Regions from separate parts of the Streptomyces sp. NPDC022910 genome, predicted to be linked through region 2. Evidence: predicted binding sites of a transcription regulator. Region 2 holds the regulator's gene; the other holds the start of a gene.
The links. The regulator HspR, encoded in region 2, represses chaperone genes until heat shock. The targets are predictions, from matches to a motif close to TTGAGNNNNNNNNNCTCAA.
Positions count from the first base shown of each region.

Region 1: the regulator HspR is predicted to act here: its motif matches at 1,979-1,997, upstream of lon (endopeptidase La).

Region 1 is NZ_JBVHHL010000037.1:39,563-42,961, reverse strand. It holds gene lon (endopeptidase La) at 1-1,956, opposite strand, end outside; gene ACZ3TS_RS28815 (GNAT family N-acetyltransferase) at 2,163-2,957, shown strand; gene ACZ3TS_RS28810 (rhomboid-like protein) at 2,984-3,399, opposite strand, start outside.
Region 2 is NZ_JBVHHL010000062.1:16,484-19,882, forward strand. It holds gene ACZ3TS_RS35695 (hypothetical protein) at 99-311, opposite strand; partial or broken gene ACZ3TS_RS35700 (dihydrofolate reductase) at 473-769, opposite strand; partial or broken gene ACZ3TS_RS35705 (GntR family transcriptional regulator) at 764-838, shown strand; gene ACZ3TS_RS35710 (heat shock protein transcriptional repressor HspR) at 900-1,358, opposite strand; gene dnaJ (molecular chaperone DnaJ) at 1,366-2,538, opposite strand; gene grpE (nucleotide exchange factor GrpE) at 2,578-3,237, opposite strand; gene dnaK (molecular chaperone DnaK) at 3,234-3,399, opposite strand, start outside.

The DNA of each region.
Region 1 (3,399 bases), on a different contig from region 2:
CACGTCCCCGAGCTGACCGGTGAGGGTCAGGCCCGCCGCGCCCGTCTCCGGGTCGGCCAGCGACGCCTCCACGTAGAGGACGTCACCGCCGGCACCGGTGACCGCGAGACCGGTCGCCACGCCGGGGACGGCCGTACGCCGCTCGGCCGGGTCCTGGGCGGACTCGGGCACGTGGTGCGGACGCCCGATCAGGGCGCGCAGGTCCTCGTCCCGGACCGTGAAGGGCAGCTCCTTCGCGCCCAGTTCGTGCTGGGCCGCGACCTTGCGCAGCAGACGCGCGATCGACCGCTCCAGGTTCCGTACGCCCGCCTCCCGGGTGTACTCGCCGGCGAGCTTGCGCAGCGCGCTCTCGTCGAGCGTGACCTCGTCCTTGTTCAGACCGGCTCGCTCCAGCTGGCGCGGGAGCAGGTGGTCGCGGGCGATGACGACCTTCTCGTCCTCGGTGTAGCCGTCCAGGCGGACCAGCTCCATACGGTCGAGCAGAGCCTCCGGGATGGCTTCGAGGACGTTCGCCGTCGCGAGGAACACGACGTCGGAAAGGTCGAGTTCGACCTCCAGGTAGTGGTCACGGAAGGTGTGGTTCTGCGCCGGGTCCAGGACTTCGAGGAGGGCGGCCGCCGGGTCGCCCCGGAAGTCGGAGCCCACCTTGTCGATCTCGTCGAGCAGGACGACCGGGTTCATCGAACCGGCCTCCTTGATGGCGCGGACGATACGGCCGGGCAGGGCGCCGACGTACGTACGCCGGTGGCCGCGGATCTCGGCCTCGTCGCGCACGCCGCCGAGCGCGACCCGGACGAACTTCCGTCCCATGGCGTGCGCGACCGACTCGCCGAGGCTCGTCTTGCCCACGCCGGGCGGGCCGACGAGCGCGAGAACGGCACCCCCGCGCCGCCCGCCGACCACTCCGAGACCCCGGTCGGCGCGCCGCTTGCGCACCGCCAGGTACTCCGTGATCCGCTCCTTCACGTCCTCCAGGCCCGCGTGCTCGGCGTCGAGGACGGCCTTGGCGCCGCGGATGTCGTACGCGTCCTCGGTGCGCTCGTTCCACGGCAGTTCGAGCACGGTGTCCAGCCAGGTGCGGATCCACGACCCCTCGGGCGACTGGTCGCTCGCCCGCTCCAGCTTGTCGACCTCTTTGAGGGCAGCCTCACGGACCTTCTCGGGCAGGTCGGCGGCCTCGACGCGCGCCCGGTAGTCGTCGGACTCCTCGCCTTCCTTGGCGTCGCCGTTCAGCTCGCGCAGTTCCTTGCGAACGGCTTCCAGCTGACGGCGCAGCAGGAACTCGCGCTGCTGCTTGTCGACGCCTTCCTGGACGTCCTTGGCGATGGACTCGGCGACGTCCTGCTCGGCGAGGTGGTCGCGCAGCTGCTGGGTGGCGAGCTTCAGCCGGGCGACCGGGTCGGCCGTCTCCAGCAGCTCCACCTTCTGCTCGGTGGTCAGGAAGGGTGAGTAGCCGGAGTTGTCGGCGAGCGCGGAGACGTCGTCGATCGCCTGGACGCGGTCCACCACCTGCCAGGCGCCGCGCTTCTTCAGCCAGTTGGTGGCGAGGGCCTTGTACTCCTTGACCAGTTCGGCGACGTGTCCGGGCTGGGGGTCGGGAACGCTCTCGTCGATCCTCGTACCCTCCACCCACAACGCCGCACCCGGCCCGGTGGTGCCGGCGCCGATCTTCACACGGCCGCGGCCGCGGATCAGGGCGCCCGGATCACCGTCGGCCAGCCGGCCGACCTGCTCGACCGTGCCGAGCACGCCGGTGCTCGCGTAGGTCCCGTCGATGCGCGGTACCAGCAGAACCCGGGGCTTCCCGGGCTCCGACCTGGCGGCGGCCTGCGCGGCCTCCACCGCCGCGCGCACCTCGGAATCGCTCAGGTCCAGTGGAACCACCATTCCGGGCAGCACGACCTCGTCGTCGAGCGGCAGCACGGGCAGGGTGAGCGGTGTGGACGTCGAAGCCATGATCTCCCCTTCGGCAGTCAAGTTGAGCTATGCGGACTCAATGCCCGGCAGGATTCGATTGTTCCCCAGGGGGTGTTCGCCCTGAGCGATCACGTCGGCGGGCTCCGTGAGCGGCCGTCGGCTCCGTGGGCGTCCGCCGGCTCCATGGGCGTCCGCCGTCGGAAAGCGGTTGCCCCGTCCCGAGCCGATCCCCCTACGGTCACGCCATGACGGAAACGGAGATACTGCTCGCCGCCTATGACGACCAGATGCGCGGCGCCCCGCCCACCCCGCCGGCGGGTGTCACCTATGAGTACGACGGCCCGCTGCTGCGGATCGTCGGTCAGCCCCGAGGGCTCGTCAGCGGGCCGCGTGACCTGGGGATCCGCGGGGCGGAGCTGGACCGGTTGATCGCCCGGCAGCGCGACCGCTTCGCCGCCCGGGGCGAGGCGCTGGAGTGGAAGACGCGCGGGCACGACACCCCGGCCGACCTCGTCGACCGGCTGCGCGCCGCGGGCTTCGTGCCCGAGGACCGGGAGACGGTGGTCATCGGGCACGCCGAGGAGATGGCCGGACGACGGTCCGACCTCCCGGAGGGCGTCGGGCTGCGGCGCGTCACGGCCGAGGCGGACATGCGCCGCATCGCCGCCATGGAGTCGGCCGTCTGGGGGCAGGACTGGAGCTGGCTCGCCGACGATCTGAGCGGCCGGGTCGCCGCCGCGCCGGACGAGATCGCGGTCCATGTCGCCGAAGCGGACGGGGAGGTCGTCTCGGCGGCCTGGCTGGTCTTCCGCGAGGGGACTGAGTTCGCGAGCCTGTGGGGCGGCTCGACGCTGGCCCGGTGGCGGGGCAAGGGTGTCTACCGGGCCCTGGTCGCGGTGCGCGCCGCCCTCGCCGCGGAACGCGGCGTCCGCTATCTCCAGGTGGACGCGTCCGACGACAGCGCGCCGATCCTGCGCCGTCTGGGCTTCCGGGCGGTGACCACGACGACGCCGTACGTGTGGACGCCGCCGGAGCGCTGAACGAACCGCCCGACCGGCGGCCGGCGTTACCGGACCGGCGCCGGAACGGTCTCCGGGGCCGTGCGCCGCCACCGCCGTACCAGCGGCCACGTCCCGATGCCGATCACCAGGGACAGCAGGTGGCCCCAGTCGCTCAGGGGGTCCGTGAACTCGACCAGGTCCTGGAGCAGTATGCCGCCGAACACGATGAGCACCGTCCAGCGCAGCCACGGTCGCAGCAGGCCCGCAAGCGCGCCGACGCTCGCCGCGACACCGAAACTGATGCCGTAGTCGAGGCGGTGCAGGGAGCTGTTCGGCAGGCCGCCGACCAGGACCGAGACACCGACCGGAACCTCGGTGGCCAGGGTCGCGAGCACATGCCCGAGCAGGAAGACGACGGCCGTGCGCCGCCCGCCTATGCGCCGCTCCAGCGCTGTGAGCGCCAGCAGGAAGACGAGTGCGT
Region 2 (3,399 bases):
ATCCACGAGGACGGCCTACCGCGTGTACCGCTCGACCAGCCCCGGCGTCACCAGGCATTTCACCATGAGCACCCCGATGCTCCCGTGGCAAGTGCCCCTCAGGTCCTCGGGGTCGCCGACACCTCCGGTGACAGGGACGACTCCAGTCCGGCGGCGTTGACGGAGGCGACGGCGTAGTAGTACGTCGTGCCGTTGCTCAGGTCCGTGTCGGTGTAGCGGTCGTTGCCGTTGACGTAGAACGTCGCCTCCGCGTTGTCCTTCGGTCCGCAAGGCGGTGGACTCGGTCCGGCCGAAGCCGCGGAAGGTTCCACCGCCGCGGCCGACTGCGCTGGAGCCGTACAAGCCGGTGATCGACGGGGTCCTGCGGGCGGACCAATGCGGGTTGCTGCACCGAGGATGGCCCTCGGCCACGACCATGGCCGAGGGCCATCCTTGTGCACGGGCCACGGCATGGGCCGGCGCCCGGCTGGGCTCAGCGCTCGGCCACGAAGACGTACGCGGCGGTCTGCGGGGTGAGTTCGGCGGGCTCCCCACCGCTGCCGACCATCACGCCGCCGGGCGACGACGTCACGTCCACGACCGCGCCGGACTGCACCCCGGCGTGCCGCAGGGCGTACATCAGCTGGCGGTCGGTCTGGATCGGCTCCCCGATGCGCCGTACGACCGCGCTCGCGCCGTTCGGCCCGGGCTCGAGGTCGCTGAGGCTGACCATTCTCTCGTCGCGGAACGGATCCACGGTGCTTTCTTCACCGAGCTCCTCAAGGCATGGGCCGAGGCCCACCGCCTCCTCCACCGCACCGTGCTGGAGGGGTGTGGCAACCCCGTGCTGCTGGAGACCCTACGCGAAAGGGCCCGGAGGTCTGTCCCGACCTCCGGGCCCCTTCGGTGTCGTCCGTGCCTCAGTCCGACGACTGCTGCCGCTTCGGCCGCCACACCACCAGCGCGCTGGTCTGCTGGACCTCCTGGTACGGCACCAGGTCACGGCGGTACGAGGCGTGTACCGCGGCCTCGCGCTGGCGCATCGCCGCCGCCGCGCCGTCGAGCGCGGCCTGAAGCTCCGCGACACGGGACTGGAGCGCGGCGACCTGGTTCTCCAGTTCGATGATGCGCTTGATGCCGGCCAGGTTGATGCCCTCGTCCTGCGACAACTGCTGCACCTGACGGAGCAGTTCGATGTCGCGGGCCGAGTAGCGCCGGCCCCGGCCGGCCGTACGGTCCGGGGACACGAGCCCAAGGCGGTCGTACTGGCGCAGCGTCTGCGGGTGCAGTCCGGAGAGCTGGGCCGCCACCGAGATGACGTAGACCGGGGTCTCCTCGGTCAGTTCGTACGGGTTGCGTCGACGGCCGATCCCATCCATGGCGTCCTCATGCTCCCTTCGCGGCCTGGAACAGCTCCGCTCGCGGGTCCTCGCCCGCAGTCGCCTCGCGATACGCCTCCAGCGCATCACGAGCCTTCCCCGTCATGTCCTTGGGGACACTCACCTCGACGGTGACGAGGAGGTCGCCGCGGGTGCCGTCCTTGCGGACCGCGCCCTTGCCGCGAGCGCGCATGGTGCGCCCGTTGGGCGTGCCCGGGGGCAGCTTCAGCGTCACCGGGGGCCCGCCGAGGGTGGGCACCCGGATGTCGGCGCCGAGCGCCGCCTCCGCGAACGTCACGGGCACGGTCACCGTCAGGTTGTCGCCCTTGCGGCCGAAGACCGGGTGCGGGTTTACGTGCACGACGACGTACAGGTCGCCGGCCGGGCCGCCCCGCTCGCCGGGCGCGCCCTTGCCGCGCAGCCGGATGCGCTGCCCGTCGAAGACGCCCGCGGGGATGCGGACCTGCATCGTCCGGGACGACTTCGCCCGGCCGCTGCCGTGGCAGACGTCGCACGGGTTCTCCGCGATCAGGCCCCGGCCCTTGCAGTCCGGGCAGGGGTCGGTCAGCGAGAAGCCGCCGCCCGAGCCGCGCGCCACCTGGCCGGTGCCGACACAGGTCGGGCACACACGGGGCGTGCCGTTCTTGTCGCCGGTGCCCGAGCAGGCCTTGCAGGGCGCCTGCGAGGACATGCGCAGCGGTACGGTCGCGCCGTCCACCGCCTCCATGAAGCTCAGCGTGACCTCGGACTCGATGTCCTGGCCGCGCCTCGGCTGCGTACGCGTGCCTGCGCCGCCGCCGCGGTTGAACAGGCCCCCGAAGACGTCACCGAGCCCGCCGCCGAAGCCTCCCCCGGCGCCGGCGCCGCCCTGGCCGCCGAAGAGGTCGCCCAGGTCGAAGTTGAACGAGCCGCCCGCGCCGGGACCGGGGCGGAAGCCGCCGTTGCCGAAGAGGGCGCGGGCCTCGTCGTACTCCTTGCGCTTCTTGGGGTCGCCGAGGACGTCGTTCGCCTCGGAGATCTCCTTGAAGCGCTCCTCCGCCTTGGCGTTGCCCTTGTTGGCGTCCGGGTGGAACTCGCGGGCGAGTTTCCGGTACGCCTTCTTGATCTCGGCCTCGGTGGCGTCCTTGGGGACGCCGAGGACCTTGTAGTAGTCCTTCTCGATGAAGTCCTTGGTGCTCATCCCCGACGTCCCTCCTTCCCTATGCCGTATGGGTGTACGTCAGCCCTCGTCCGGGCCACCGCTCTCCTTGTCGTCGCCCGTCTCGGTCGTCTCCTCGGCCTTGACCGTCTGCGCCCCCGGCTGCGGCTCGGCGACGGCCACCCGCGCGGGGCGGATGGTGCGCTCGCCGAAGCGATACCCGGGCTGAAGAATCGCCACGCACGTCGTCTCGGTGACGTCCGGCGCGTACGAGTGCATCAGGGCCTCGTGGATCGTCGGGTCGAAGGGCTCGCCCTCCTTGCCGAACTGCTGCAGACCCATCTTCGCCGCGACGGTCTCCAGCGACTCGGCGACGGACTTGAAGCCGCCGACGAGCTCGCCGTGGTCCCGTGCGCGGCCGATGTCGTCGAGCACGGGCAGGAGCTCGGTCAGGAGGTTCGCGATGGCGATCTCCTTGACCGCGATCCGGTCGCGCTCGACGCGGCGGCGGTAGTTCTGGAACTCGGCCTGGAGGCGCTGAAGGTCCGTCGTGCGCTCATTGAGCGCCGTGCGCACCTGGTCGAGCTGGGCCACCAGACCGGCGGTCTGTGCGCTTGCGTCCCCCGCCGGGGCCGCCGCCTCCTCCGAAGAGGGGGAGGCGGCCTGCGGCTCGGCGTCATCAGGGGTGGCGCCGGAGGGGACGTCGGGCTTCTCCTCGAAGCCCGGGGTCTCCTCCGTCACGCGGCACCGTCCTTACGGTCCTCGTCGACGATCTCGGCGTCGACGACGTCGTCGTCAGCCTTCGCCTGGCCGGCACCGGCGTCACCGGCACCGCCCGCGGCCTGGGCGTCGGCGTACATGGCCTGGCCGAGCTTCTGCGAGACGGCCGCGACCTTCTCCGTG